Regions from separate parts of the Bradyrhizobium sp. AZCC 2289 genome, predicted to be linked through region 2. Evidence: riboswitches for the same ligand, from Rfam matches in the RefSeq annotation. Region 2 holds a riboswitch; the other holds the start of a gene.
The links. Region 2 has a riboswitch for cobalamin ahead of V1289_RS31425 (TonB-dependent receptor domain-containing protein). Riboswitches for the same ligand answer to the same signal wherever they lie in the genome.
Positions count from the first base shown of each region.

Region 1 (7,573 bases), 1.5 Mb from region 2:
CGGGTTGCCGATGGCGACAAGGTGATGATCGAGGGCCTCAGCCTCGACGTGATGTACACGCCCGGCCATACCGACGATTCCTACAGTTATTTGATGGGCGACCGCGTCTTCACCGGTGATACGCTCTTGATCCGCGGCACCGGCCGCACCGATTTCCAGAACGGCAGCTCGCGGGCCCAATATGAATCGATCTTCAACCGGCTCCTGAAACTGCCGGAGGAGACCATGGTGTTTCCCGCCCATGACTATAAGGGCGACACCGTCTCCACCATCGGCGAGGAGAAGCGCTACAATCCCAGGCTTCAGGTGCGCTCGGTCGACGAGTATGTCGAGCTGATGGCCAACCTGAAACTGCCCAACCCGAAGATGATGGACGTAGCTGTCCCCGCCAACATGCATGTCGGCCTGCATCAGCACGATCTCGCCATGGAAGGATTGTCGTTCACCGCCCGCGAAGCGATCGACAGATTGGGCCGCCCGGATATTCTGCTGGTCGACCTCCGGGAGAACAGCGAGCGCGCCAAGCACGGCACGCTCTCGGGCGCGCTGCACGCGCCCTATCCCGGCATCTGCGAGAGCCTCGCGCCCGGCGGCATGCTGCGCGAGGTCGCCGCGGCCACCGGGCGCCGAATCGTGTTCTTCTGCGCCTTCGGCGAGCGCTCCGCGATGGCGGTAGCCGCTGCCAAGAAAGCGGGCCTTGCCAACACCGCCCATATCGAAGGCGGCATCGATGCCTGGAAGAAGGCCGGCGGTCCGGTGATGCACGGGTGAGAACGGCTGTTATGAAGCCGTCGTCCCTGCGAAAAGCAGGGACCCATACTGCGTGGCCTGTCGATTAGGCGATGTGGTAGACGCCCTCTGCAAACCGCAAAGTTCGGAGGCTATGGGACCCTGCTTTCGCAGGGACGACGAAGGAGTTTAGCTACCGCCCAACCCTTTTCAATTCCGCGGTGAGCACATCCAGCGCTTCCGCCAGCATCACGCCGCCGCACACCGTCAGCCGCTCCGGAATCACGATGCGCTTGTCCGGCGGATAGAAGTGCTGCAGCGCCGGATGCAGCAGGAAGGCGCGGCCGTTATCCTCGGCGCGGTCGCCCGTCTCCGACACCAGCAGAAAATCAGGCCGCAGGCTGACGATCGCTTCCAGCGAGGTGAATCCGCCGAAGGCGATGCCGAGATCGCCGGCCGGGTTGAGCAAGCCGGTTTCGGTCAGCAGCGAAGAGACCAGGCTGTCGCGGCCGGACACAAAACCGCGCCGCGACAGCGGCAGCACCCGGTAATGCTTGCCGGTGACGGTCTCCCGGGCGCGCGCGATCGCGGCGTCGAGCCGGGCAATTTCGGCTTTGGCGCGATCCGGATGCTGCACCACCTCGCCCATTTCGCGGATCTGGTCCTTCACCTCGGGAAGCGTGCGCGGCACGGTGAATTCGGCGACATGCAGCCCCTTCGCCTTCAACAATTCCCGCGTCGAACGCTTGTCGAACCGGCTTGCGAGCACAATGTCGGGCTTGAGCACCAGCACGTCTTCGGCGCCGCCCGACAGGATCGGGTAATGGCGCGCCTTGTCGGCCGCCCAGGATTGCCAGCCATCGCGCGCGTACCGGCTCAATCCCAGGATTTGCTCGGGGTCCGCCAGTGTCAGCAGCAATTGATCGCTGCAGACATTCATCGAGACGATGCGTGGCAGACCGGTCGCCGACGACGCGCCGCTAGACATCGCCAAGGCTACAATCGCCAAGGCTACAATCGCCAACAGAGCTGCAAGACGTCGCCGCATCAGATTTCCGCCCAAGGCACGATCACGGCCTCGCGCTGGTATTCCGCGCGATAGGCGCTGACCCGGAACACGTCTGCGATCACCTGCGCCGACAGCGCCTCGGCCGGCGCGCCCTGCGAGACCAGGCGGCCCTCCGAGAGCACCAGCACAGTGTCGGCAAATCGCGCGGCAAGCCCGAGATCATGCGTCACTACGATCACCAGCACGCCCTTGTCGGCGGCCGCTCGCAGGCCCTTCATGACGTCGATCTGGTGGCGCGGATCGAGCGACGCGGTCGGCTCGTCGGCCAGGATCACGGGAGCTTCCACCGCCAGCACGCGCGCCAGCGCGACGCGGCTGCGCTCGCCGCCGGACAATTCGGTGACGCGGCGTTCGGCGAATTCCATGACATCGACCGCCTGCATCGCCCGCAGCACCGCCTCGGCGTCTTTAGGCGACAATCGCGCCGGATCGGTGGCGCCATGCGGATAGCGGCCGAGCGCGACGATATCGCGCGCCGGCAGCGGCCAATGCACGATGTGTCCCTGCGGCAAATAGGCAAAGCGTTTGGCGCGCTCTCGCAACGGCAACGACGACAGCGCATCGCCGCCGACACGGATGGTGCCGTCGGACGGCAACAATCCCGCCAGCGCGCGCAGCAGCGTGGTCTTGCCGGCACCGTTCGGCCCGACCAGCGCGACCAGATGCCCTGACGACAGCGACAGCGAAACATCCCTGAGCACCGGCCGGCCGGCCAGCGCCACATTCAGATTCTCGGCTGACAGCAGCGTCACAGGATGCCTCCGCCGAGCGCGCGGCGTTCGCGCATGATCAGGTAGAGGAAGAATGGCACGCCAATGATCGAGGTCAGCACGCCGACCTTGATGTCGCTTGTCGAGGGAATGATGCGCACGGCGATATCGGCCGCGAGCAACAGCGCCGCGCCAGCGAATGCACTCGGCACCAACAGCCGCGCCGGGTCGTGCCCGATCAGCGGCCGCATCAGATGCGGCGCGACTAGGCCGATGAAGCCGATGGTGCCGGACACCGCGACCGCGCCGCCGACCCCGAGGGCGACGCCGAGAATAACCAACAGCCGCAGGCGGGCGACATCGACACCGAGGCTTTGTGCGGTTTCCTCGCCGAGCGTCAGCGCGCGGAAAGCGCGGCGCTGGCTGAGCAGGATGACCGCGCCCGCGATGATGAACGGCAGCGCCAGCATGACGTGCTCAAAACTGCGGTCCTCCAGCGAGCCGAGCAGCCAGAACGCGATTTCGAGCACCACAAAGGGATTGCTGGAGAGATTCATCACCAGCGCGGTTGCAGCGCCCGCCAGGCTCGAGATCGCGAGCCCCGCCAGAATCAGGATCAATAGCCCGGCGTTGCGGCCGGCGATCGCAAGCAACGCGAATACCGAGCCGAACGCGGCGATGACGGCCACGACCGGCAGCGCGTAGGAGCGCACATCGGCCAGCCCCAGCGCAATCACCAGCACGGCGCCGAACGCCGCCGATTGCGGCGCGCCGAACAGCGAGGGCGAGGCCAGCGGATTGCGCAGCAATCCCTGCAGCGCCGCGCCCGACAATCCCAGGATGGCGCCGATCGCCAGCGCCAAAATCGTGCGTGGCAGGCGAATTTCGCGCACGATCACCTGCGCCACGTCGCTGCCGCCGCCGAACAGCGCTTCGACCACGGCGACCGGCGACAGCCGTACCGCGCCGGTGCCGAGCGAAACCAGCACCAGCAATGCCACAAGCGCGACAAGCGCCGCCGTTGCGCCGAAGCGCCGGCGCGCGGCAGCCGCGTTTACAGCGATTACGGCCTCAACACCCATCCATCATCCTCGAACAGCTCGCCCGCACGGAACGAGTTCGCCAGGCAAGACTGCTCATGCGGCAAAAAGGGCGCACCCGTCCAGTGACGATTGCGGGCGCCGAATGATGGATTGACTCCGATCTCGACAAACTTCTACCGTAATTCCCGACGGTTCCTTGAGCTAGGGATCAAAAGGGAATGCGGTGCGGGGAAATCTCCCCAATTCCGCGGCTGCCCCCGCAACTGTAAGCGGTGAATCTTTCGTCACATGCCACTGGGAATCTCGGTCCTGGGAAGGCGACGAAGGGTATCGACCCGCAAGCCAGGAGACCTGCCGTCAGCCGTGGTCACACGCGAAGATGTCGGTCGGGGAGTACAGACATTAGCTTCACCAGGCTTGCGAAAGCCCTTGGGGGAACTTGGTTCGCTGTGACGTGCCACTGACGTCATACCGAGATCTGAACCATGTCTTCTTCCATCCCAGCCGCAAGGCGCCGCCGGCGTTTTTGGCTCGCTTCCAGCTTTCTCGCGCCAATCGTATTGTTGGGCGGTTCGGCCGCGCAAGCGCAGCAAGCCGCCTCCATCGATTCGTTGCCGCCGATCGAGATCAGCCCGCCCGTCGACCAGAATCGAACCCGGGCGCAACCGACCTATGATGAAAGCAGCGGTCCGCGCCGCGCAGCGCCCAACACGGCGCCGACGAGCAACACTGCTGCGCCGGGCACCGGCTCGAATTCCTCGACGACGACGTCATCGAGCGACGGAAACGGCGGCCGGCAGTTTGCCGGCATCGTCGGCACCTCCTCCACCGTCATCACCGCCGATGACATCGCGCATTCGCCCGGACAAACCTTGCAGGACGTCATTGCGCAAGTCCCCGGCGTACAACTGACGAGCTTTTATGGCGGAGTGAATGGCGCCGGCACCTTTGTCGACATGAGGGGATTCGGCGCTTTTGCTACTGCCAATACGCTTATCCTCGTCAACGGCCGCCGCCTCAACGACATCGACTTGGCCGGCGTCGATCTGTCGGCTATCCCGCTCAACTCGATCGAACGCGTCGAGATCACGCGCGGCAACAGTGGCGCGGTACTGTACGGCGACAACGCGGTTGGCGGCGTCATCAATATCGTGACCAGGACTGGCGTCGGCGGGCCGCCGGTCGCGATCCGTGGCGAAGCCGGCGTCGGCTCGTTCAACCAGCGCATGGCGTCGGTCTCGACCGCAGTCAATTCCGGACCGTGGTCGACGTCGTTCTATGGCAATGCCATCAAGTCCGACGGCTATCGAGACAACAATGCGCTCGATCAGCGCAATGGCGTCGGCAATCTCAACTACAGCACGCCTGGCCTCTCCGCGTTCCTGACCCTGTCCGGCGACGACCAGAAACTGGGATTGCCGGGAGGCCGCATCGTCGATCCCGGCGCCGGCATCAATCTACTGGCGACCGCGCGACAAGGCGCCAGCACGCCATTCGACTACGCCAACAAGCAGGGCGCCAACATGACCGCCGGTTTCACCAGGACGCTGGTGAACGGCGTCGACCTCATCGTCGATGGCGGCGTGCGGGACAAGAAGCAGCAGGCGGGGTTCTTCGGCAGCGATCCGTCGATCCCATTCAACTATGTGGATACGCATCTGCAGACGTGGTCGATCACGCCGCGCTTGAGCATCAAGAACCCGATCATGGGGATACCCTCCACCATCCTGACCGGTATCGACTACTACGACGCGACGTATCACTCGGATCGTCCCGAATTCAGGGGCGCGCCCCCGATTCACGTCTATGACCTCAAGCAACAGACGTTGGCCGGCTATTGGCAACAAACCGTCGGATTGTTGCCGTCGACCGATTTCTCCTATGGGGCCCGGGTCCAGAACACCAGTCTCAGCGCAAGGGACCGTTACGATCCGACCGCCCCCGGCGCCTTCGACATCCAGGCGATGCCGCTCGACAGCAACGAGACCCAATATGCGCTGCATGTCGGCCTCGAGCACCGCTTCAACGAAACATTCTCGGTGTTCGGCCGTGCCGCCCACGCGTTCCGTACGCCTGATGTCGACGAGCGCGTGGCGTCGGGTCCCGCCTTCGACGCCTTCTTCAATCCGATTCCGCAGACCTTCAAGCTGAAGACCCAGACCTCCAGCGACGTCGAAGGCGGTTTCCGGATCAAGACCGGAATCTTCCAGGTGCAGACCAGCGTCTACAACATGGACCTCGAAAACGAGATCCATTTCGATCCCGTCAACTTCTTCAACTACAACCTCGATCCAACAAGGCGCTATGGCGCCGAGACCAGCGCCTCGGTGAAGGTCAGCGACAGCGTGCTGTTGCGCAGCGGCATGGCCTATACCCGCGCCGTGTTCCGTGAAGGACCGTTCGCCGGCGACGACGTGCCGCTGGTGTCCCGCTACACGGCCAACGCCGGCGTGACCTGGAACATCTGGCAGAACTACCTGGTGTTCGATGCAACCATGCGCGGCTGGAGCTCGCGTATCATGGACAACGACCAGGCCAACACCCAAAGCCGCATACCCGCCAACGCGACCGCCGACGTCAAGCTGAGCGGGCAATATGAGCACTTCTTCTGGTCGCTCTCCGTCAACAACGTCCTGAACGCGCTCTACTACGACTACGCCATCGCCAGCTCGTTCACGGCCGGCCGCTTCTCGGCCTATCCGCTGCCGGGCCGGACCTACCTAGTGAAGGCCGGCGCCACGTTCTAACCCCGACAGCCGGTTCGGAGCCCGCTCCGGAGCGGCTTTTCCTGGCTTGACGAAATGTGCTGCAGCGCCACAGGACCATCCGAAAGACGGCGGCGCCGGGGCCGGCTTTCACCATGATGGCCGATTCGGCGCGATAACGCGGCTTTTGCGGGCGAAAAGAACCCCCTCAGCGCAGCGATCCATGGTAATACCGCCGAAACATCGCCCGGCGATATTCGTCGCGATTCCAGAGGTATATGATGAACGATGAGCCGAAAAGCGCCGCCGAAATGAAAGAGCTTCGGCTGAACCGGAAGCGCACCCAGGAAGTCGAGGGCATCAAGGCGATGGCCGAAATCGCGGCGGCTGATATCGCCATTCGAAAGCGGACCGAGACGTTGCGCGCACTCCGATTGGCCAAGGAGGCCGCCGACCTCGCCAACCCGCCCGAGCCGAAGGTCAAAGCCAAGCCCAAGGCCAAGGCCAAAGCTCCCGTGAAGATTGCAGCCAAGACCGTGAAAAAGGCTGACGTGACATGACAAAGGAAGATCGCGACCGCGCCCAGGCACGGCTCGACAAACAAACCAGGGCGGCCCAGGACGCGAGGTCCGGCAAAGCCGACCGGGACTCGGCCAGCAAGGCCGTGCTCGACAACATGGCCAAACTGAAGGCGTTGCGGCTTGCCCGCGAAGCGGCCGAGCCGCCCCGTCCGGCCGCCGCACCGAAGAAGGCGGCCGCCAAGTCGAAGAAATCCAGCGGCGAGAAAGCCCCGGCGCTGACGGATTGGCTGGCCAGCCAGCAAAGCGGCGGTCGCCGCACCTGAATGCAAGTGCGCGCGGTTCTGCCCGGGTTAGAACCGCGACGCTGTGTGCTTCGACGTATTTCCTGGACGTGTTTCTTGGACGCGTTTTCGGTAGCTTTACGCCGGTGCCGGCCACTCGATCATCGATCGCGTCTTGGTCTCGGCGTCATAGACCTGCACCTGAAGCATCTGGAACTTGTTCTTCAGGGCCATGCCCGCCTCCTCGGCAGCTTCGACGGTGTCGTGATGCGACTTGAAATGGCCGTCGACGACCAGCGAGTATCCGCTGGTCGGCGCCTTGTCGGCGCGAATGATTTTGCGTGGCTGCACTTCTTCAGCCTCGATCTTCGGCTTCTTCATGCTGGATGCTGGCTCCGTGTTAGGCCCGTTTTGGAGCGTACTCCGCAAAAAGGGCAGGAAAGATCGTTCGACCGGCGCTAATATGCCGTTCAAACCCGGTCAGATTGAGGTCATACGTCATTCTGACGGAATAC
Region 1 is NZ_JAZHRY010000001.1:5,111,297-5,118,869, reverse strand. Features, by position in the region: gene V1289_RS24335 (MBL fold metallo-hydrolase) at 1-771, shown strand, start outside; gene V1289_RS24330 (ABC transporter substrate-binding protein) at 923-1,777, opposite strand; gene V1289_RS24325 (ABC transporter ATP-binding protein) at 1,777-2,550, opposite strand; gene V1289_RS24320 (FecCD family ABC transporter permease) at 2,547-3,590, opposite strand; cobalamin riboswitch at 3,724-3,924, shown strand; gene V1289_RS24315 (TonB-dependent receptor) at 4,037-6,298, shown strand; gene V1289_RS24310 (hypothetical protein) at 6,538-6,816, shown strand; gene V1289_RS24305 (hypothetical protein) at 6,813-7,100, shown strand; gene V1289_RS24300 (hypothetical protein) at 7,197-7,439, opposite strand; gene V1289_RS24295 (hypothetical protein) at 7,438-7,573, shown strand, end outside.
Region 1: it holds a riboswitch for cobalamin, as region 2 does, so the genes downstream of both, V1289_RS24315 (TonB-dependent receptor) here and V1289_RS31425 (TonB-dependent receptor domain-containing protein) in region 2, are expected to answer to the same signal.

Region 2 (7,573 bases):
CGTGAGGCGATCACCTCAGGCCCGAAGCTGATGCCGCTTTACGCTTTCGCCGTCGAAATAGGCGAAAGCGATGCTCGTCAGGCCGCCCAGCACGGACCAGAACACCAGGCTCGTCAGCGTCACGGCAACCACGAACTGGTGGGACAGTGAACTGGGCACGTTGGTGTCGACATGTTCAAGTTCCGGCGCCCCGATCAGATGGGGCAACACAATGAGCATCAGTCCTGCGATCGAGGCCGGCACGGACCGGCGGAAAACAACGAGCCCGAGGCCCGCTGCCGTCGCCAGCGCGGCCACGCCCCACCAGATCTGACGCGACAGCAATGGTGCCGTTGGCACGCCCGGCAATTCCGGCGGCAGGCCAATTCCGGGGGCGATCGTGAAGACGACGAAGCCTGCCAGCCCCCACATCAAGCCTTCATGCCACGACACGCTCTCGCCCGTCGCGCCGCTCCGCACCGAGAAGAAGCCGGCGAGCAGCAGCGCAAAACCGATGGCGGTCAGCACGTTCGCGGCCGCAGTGTAGGCGTTGCGCTCGAGCCCGTCCCTGGGCTCCCATGCCTCCGCGGCGTGCACATGGTCCGAATGGCTGTGGCTGGCGACCGTTTCCTGCGGACTTGCCGCGGCGTGCGCGCCTTGATGAGCCTCGACCGCCTTCTCGAAGACCTCGGCCTTCAAAATCAACGGTACCGTGCCGAATTGCTGGAGCCCGGTAACGATCAGGCCAACGGTGAAACCGGCAATGACCGATGAAAACACGATCGAACGAAAGGTGCCCATGCGACCTGATCAATGGCAAGGGAAAGCGTTCGAATGGCGCACGTCGTGTGCGGCGTTGTGAACGACATCGATATTGGAGAAACCCACGACGCCCACGATGAAGAGGCCGAGCATCATTGCCATAAGCGATTGGGCAAGCCGACCAAGCTGGCCGGCCGCGACCGGCAAATGCGTGACCTGGGACTGAGTCATCGTTGTTCTCCGCGTTTGATTTGGCTCGACTCTAGCAATATTCGGGCGATGTCGCGACTCGTTAGATGAAGATTCGTGCCGGCCGGGATGCATTTGCGCGCTATCTTGAGGCTGGCGGCCGCTCTGAATGCGTCTTCGAATTCCCCGAAATAGGCGAGGCAGGCTTGCGGCGTCGGTTCCGCACCCAGCAACGTCCGAAACGCCCCGCGGTGAACGGCACAGGTCGCGGCTTGATCCCCGATCGGGAAGACCAAGGATTCGATGTCGGTGCGCCAGCGAGCTTCCTCTTTCAAGTCGAATCCTCCATCGGGCTCCCGCATCCAGCGGATCGATCCGGTCATAGGCCGAAAGCCGCCCGGCGCGTGCCCACGATAACGGTTTGTCAGGCTCTGTCATTGGGTCCGCGCGGCCTGGCGCTCAGGCGAGCGCGCCGTCATCCGCCACGCCAGCACGGCGCCGGTCAGGCTGAAAGCGAGGCCGCAGAGACAGAGCGTCACGATCACGGCCGACCGCAGCAGCGGACGCGACGAGAGGGGGGCAAAATCGAACGTGTGAAGGCTACGCAGGGGCCAGTCATCCCCCAGCGACAGAAAGCCGGAGACAATCCAGCCGAGGATAAACGGCGCCAAGACGAGGCCGAGCCCGTGGTGCCAGGCCAGCAAGCCCTGATAGGCCGGCGTCTTCTGCCGGATAGCGGCACCAAGCCGGGCGAGGCCGATGACGACGCCGAGGCCTGCGCCGATTGCCCCGATCAGCGACAGCCACCATACCAGCGCGCGCCAGGCCTCGGCGTGGTGGCGAAGCGGCGCCGGGTAAATCCAGTGCATGATGCTGCCGACATAATTGAGCATGCGCATCCGCCGTGTCGTCACCAGAACAACATCTCCCGCCGTCGACGAGATGTAGAGCTCGGTGCGGGCGGCGTCGTTCAGCATGACGCGATAAAGCGGACGATCGGAATCATAATCGCCCGACACCGTCCATTGATCGTAAGCCACGCGCTCGACGTCTGCGCGCGACAGGTCGAGCCCGTACGCGCGCCCGTAACCGGCCGCAACATCCCGCGCGGCCGCTTCGGTGTGAACTTCGGCGCGGTCCAAAGTCGCCGCCGCCTTGCCTCGTGCCGGAAACGGCACGAAATGCATGACGATGCCCGAGGCGAACCACGTCGCAAACAACAGGCAAAATGCGACACCCCACCAGCGGTGCAGTCTTGCGATAATGCGCATCACCACTTCGCCGAGGCGGACAGTTCGAACGTCCTTGGCGCGCCAAGATAGACCTGGTCGGGATAACCGGGGTCGGACCATTGCGCATAGAGCGCGTTGGTCACGTTACGGACACGGAACGCTAACCGCATCCTGTCCACCCCTTGCCACGGCAAGTCGCGGCCGGGCACGTCGACGAAGGCGAACAGATCCGCCGTGGTGTAAGGCAGCATGACGGTGCGGTCGTCCTCGTAGAGGAAGCGCTGTCCGACATGCCGCACCGAGCCGCCGATCTCGACCGGCCAGCGCCAGTTATCGAACCGCCAGGACGCGCCGGCGTTGATGATCACGGGCGCGACATTCGACGGCGTATTGCCGGAGAAGAAATCGAAATCGGCGTAACGTGCTTCCGTGAACGCCACATTGCCCCAGAGCTTGAGATTGTCGACCGGACGCAGCGCGCCCGCGATCTCGATGCCCCTGGTGTGGACCGCACCTGCGAGCGATGCCACCGCGTTGGTGATCTGCACATAGACATTGCGGCGCTCGATATCGTAGGCCGAGAAGGTAAACTCCGCGCGCTTGTCGGGAGAGATCGCCTTGACGCCGGTCTCGTAGATGCGCGCGCTGGTCAACTCCAGCGATGTGCCGGGGGTCACCGAGAAGATGCCGGCCGCGGCCGGATCAAAGGCGGTGGCGTACATGCCGTAGAACATCAGCCCCTTCACCGGTTCGAACGTGGTGGCGGCGCGGTAGGACACCGGCGTCCATGTCTTGCTGAAGGGCTGGCCCGCCGGGATCGTGCCGTCGAAATTGACGCCGTCACGCGAGAGCGTCAAATCCTCGGCGCGGATGCCGCCAATCAAAGCGAGCATCGGCGTGATCTTCAGGCGGTCCTCGATCGAGACCGCGATATTGTCGAGGCGGCTGTTGCGGATGTTCGGCTGCGGCACGCCGTAGAGGCCGGGGTCGGGATCGAGCACGGTCACCGAGTCGGCCGGGAACGTGTTCGGATTTCCCTCCTGGGCGAACTGGATGTCGTTGCGGCTGACCTGCAGCTGACCGGCCAGGCGGTTTTCGATCCCGAAGAAAGACGAATTCCAGACGAGATCGGTGTTGTCGCCGACCACCTGCTGCTTGTGGGTGACGAAAAAGCGGTCGCGGTCGATCAGCGAGGTGCCGGTGTTGAAGGCGTAGGTCTCGCTGTCATACCAGTGACGCCTGGCGCCGTACTCATAGGCCTGGTTCTTGAGCGTGACGTCGTCATTGATGTTCCATTCGAATCCGCCGCGAAGCCACAGCTCGTGTGCGCCGGTGGAATTGTCGGCCACATTGTAGTTGGTCCGGGTCGTCCGCGAATCGACAGTGACCGGACCGAACACGGCGGACGTGTCGGATGCGCTTGCAGCATTGAAAATGTTGAGCGCATTGCCGGTCACCACGCCGTGGGTGGCGAAGGCGCCGGCGAATGCGGTCGTCACCAGCGGCGTGCCCCAATAGGCATGGCCGTCGTCGCGCTTGTAATCGACGGCGCCGAACACCTTGAAGGCGTCGCTTACCCGGTAATTGAGCTGTCCGGCGACGCTGTTAAGCTGCTGATAGTCGCCGTCGACGAAGCTGTTGATCTTCGACGAACTGACGTCGAATCGATAGTCGAGTCCCGGCAAGGTCGTGCTGCCGCCCGAACCGAAATGCGTGCGATAGGTGCCGAGCGTATCGATGGAGGTGTCGAGTTCGTTCCTGACCGGGCCGGTGACCGGTTGCCTGCTCACATAATTGACCGAGCCGCCGATCGCGGCGAGCCCCGACATAATCGACGATGGACCGTGCACGAATTCGACCTGTTCGAGATTGGCCGTCTCCATCACCCGCGAGGTGATGCTCTGCGGTCCGATCCAGATGCCGTTGTAGAGCGTGGTCACGTCGCCAAAGCTGAAGCCGCGCATCGAGAAGCCGCCGGGTGCGCCGGCCGCATCGCCCGCGAGCACGCCGACCGCGCCCTGCGCGGTCTCGGTGGTGGTGCGATAACCCTGCTCGCGCATCGCCGGCTGGGTCACGACATCGACCGCCGCCGGCGTCTCGTGCACGGTGAGGCCGAGCCGGCTCGCGCTCGCCGCGACGGCGTTGCCGTTGAGCGGCGTCGGCGCGGCATCGGACGGTGGCAGCGGCGCGGGTTTTGCCGTCGGATTCCGCGCGGTGCGCTGCGCGCGCCTTGGCACGCCTTGCGGCTCGCCGCCCGCGTGCGTTGCGCTTTGCGGCTTCGGCGGCGACACCACCACGGGATCGAGTGTCCGCTGTTGCGCGAACACGGGTGTCGCGGCCACCAGTAGCGGAAACGCAGCGCCGGGCAGCAGACGTGAGATCAAAACCGTGCGCGCGCAAAGGCGCGACGGCGCTTGGAAGTTGCCGATATTGAAAATGGACACGACACGCTCGACGGCGAACAATCAACCCGTCATGCACGCTTGCCGAGACTATCCGCCCTTCGCCTTTGATGCGGCAGATAGCTACAGCTGTTGCGACGCTTCGGAGCACCCCGCCCGACGCGTTCGCGCATGACCATGGCTGGTAGCAGGTCTCCTGGCTCGCGGGTCGCGGCCTTGGACCACCTTCCCAGGATTTGACGATCCCAGTGGTATGAAATGGTCGCCGGCTCGCCGCTTACAGTTGCGGGGGCAGCTACGGCATTGTCCGCATCACACGGACGCACCGTATTCCCTTGATTAGCCCTTGCGGGCACTACCATGCGGGACACTGAAGAGGCTTCGCCGGCGAGTCAAGTAGCGGCGACCTCGCCGGGCGCGCTGTGTCGACGCATGTGTCAATTGGGCTACGTGGTCATCAGCTCTCGCCCAAAATCATGTCGGCGCAGGCGCCGCCGGCCTGCACCACGCCGGTATAGCCGCCGAAACCGGCATAGGCGGATGCGAGATAAAGTCCTGATACCGCGGTGCGCGGCGAGCGGACCAGGGCGCTACCGGCCGGCGGCGGCGGCGTCGGCGCAAATCCATAAACGGCGCCATCGGGCGCGTTGAGATATTGCCGGACCGACAGCGCAGTATTGAACGACGATGCGACCACGCCGGAGGCGAGGCCCGGATAGAATTTGTCGAGATAGCGAAGCATCGCCTGCTGCCACCGCCCGCGCTTCTCGCGATAGGCATCCAGGTCCGAACTGTCCCAGTTCGACAGCCAGTCCGGCCCGAACACCGACAACACATAAGGCGGCGCGGGAACGCCGGAATCGATTGCGGCGTAATCGACGATCGACATCGGCGGCATTCGCTCAGCGGGCTCGTCCGCCATCAAGGCCGCGCCGCGCCCGTAATCGGCCAGCCGCTTCATGTCGTCCGGCAGCAATTGCGTGGAATAGGCCGTGACGCCGTATTCGCGTGGCGGCTTCGTCAGCCCGAGTGTCAGCGCGAACAGGGAGATCGACGGCGTCAGGCCTGCGTGGCCTCTGGTCAATTTCTCCGCCGCGTCTTCCGGCATCAGCGGCGCCAGCGCGGCCGGCGCCGCGCCGCCGATGATCCGCGCGCATTCCGCGATTTGCGCGTCGCTGCCGTCTTTGGCGGTGTGGGTGACGGCGCTGGTCCGGCCCTGCGGGTCGAGCGCGATACGGGAGGCAACGCGGCGCAGCACTACCTCGCCGCCGGCTGTGCGAACGGCGCGGGCCAGCGCGCTCGAGAGCCGCTGCGAGCCGCCCTGCACGAAGCGTCCGCCGCTCAAAAGGTAACTTCCCTGCGCCCTGGCAAAGAAGCTCCACCACAGCGATCCCGGGTCGTCGTGGAAATAAGAAAGATTGGCCGCCAGCGCGCATTTGACGGCTTCATTGTCGCCGAACAATTGATCGAGCTTTTGCGACAATGACTGCGGCGCTTCGTCGGATGAGGGTGCGGCCGCCGCGGACGCGATGCCCTCCATTTCGTCGAGCAGTTGCTGGATGCCGGCCCGCGCCGCCGGAAATCGCTCGGTCAGCGCGACCCTCGCCGCGGCAAAATCGTCGGGCAGCACGAACGGTTTTTGGAGCGGGCCGCCGCGCACTTCGTAGAGCGCGCCGGCCGGGACCCATTTGACGGCATCGAGCACGCCCGCGCGCGTCAGCACGGCGTGCTTGGGATCTCTGCTATCCTGAGGGTTGCTGGTTTCCTGCAATGAACCTTCGATGAAGAGATCGCCGGACTTGTAGCTCGACGCCGCGCCGCCCACCGAGTTGCTGCGCTCGATCACAAGCACCTTGCGTCCGGCGCGTGCGAGGATTGCCGCCGCCGTCAAACCGCCAAGGCCGGCGCCGATCACCACTACGTCATAACGCGCCATTCGGCCTGAACCCCTGGAACCCGTGTACGGAGAGGGTTCATTGCCGCAATGGCGCACCGTGTCAAACGCGCTGACGGCATGGCGCAAGCGCTCTATAGCGTTTTCAAGCTAAGCCGGCCCCGGACTTGATCCGGGGTGGATACCGGTTCGCATAGCAATCAAGATTACGTAGATTGCGTAGACTTATCTGCGGTAGAAAACGCGTCAAAAATAAATAGAGCCTCCGTTCCGATGCAAATCGGAACGGAGAAGGCTCGGGCACTGTCCCGGGATCTACGAAAAACGGCCTATTTCCAGACCGATTTGTCGGCATCCCAGCGCTGGCCTTTGAATTCCCTGGCCAACGCGTCGACCGAGCCGTTGTCGTTCTTGGGCTCGCCGCCTTCCTCGTCGCCGCTGGCCTCTTCGGACAGGTTCAGCCTGGGACCCGCGGATTCGTCCGATGTCGTGATCACGGGGCTCGAGATCCACAGGATCAGCCGGTCGGATGCGCCCGGTTTGTCCGGCGACACCTGCGCCGTGATCTCGACGCTCTCGGTGAGGCCGAGCGCGGGATAGACCTGGCTCGGACGCTTGAAGGTCAGTTTCAGTTTTCCGGTATTGGCGTTCCACGCCGCAGCGTCGGCTTTCGCCGCAAGCGTCCTGGCCAGCACGCTGGAAACCGCCGACGCGATCTTGTCCTTGTTGATCTTGTCGCCGTCGCGCCATTCCGCTGACGCAAAGCGGATGGTGCGATCCATCTCCATGCTGCCGCTGGTCCAGCCGGCCGCAACCACGCCGGGCGCCGACTTCGCCCTGGCGATCAGGGCTGCGGCGTGATCGGGATCGACGGTGAGGTTGATGGTCTGCTCGCCGGCGCGCATCGCATCGCAGGACACGGAGAGGCTGCCAAGGCCGACCTCGACGGCCTCGCCCTTCAGGCTCTTCAGGTAGTCCAGCGCGGCGTCGAGCTTGACCCGCACGCCGACCGATTCCGGCGACACCTCGGTAAAGTCCTTAGGAGCCGGCGTGATGCCGTCATCGGTGGTCTGGTTATCGAGAAATTCCTTCTCGCTGAGATCGGAATTGTCCGA
Region 2 is NZ_JAZHRY010000001.1:6,622,437-6,630,009, forward strand. Features, by position in the region: gene V1289_RS31405 (CbtA family protein) at 16-780, opposite strand; gene V1289_RS31410 (CbtB domain-containing protein) at 790-972, opposite strand; gene V1289_RS31415 (hypothetical protein) at 969-1,313, opposite strand; gene V1289_RS31420 (hypothetical protein) at 1,365-2,201, opposite strand; gene V1289_RS31425 (TonB-dependent receptor domain-containing protein) at 2,201-4,606, opposite strand; cobalamin riboswitch at 4,734-4,939, opposite strand; gene V1289_RS31430 (phytoene desaturase family protein) at 5,022-6,500, opposite strand; gene V1289_RS31435 (hypothetical protein) at 6,788-7,573, opposite strand, start outside.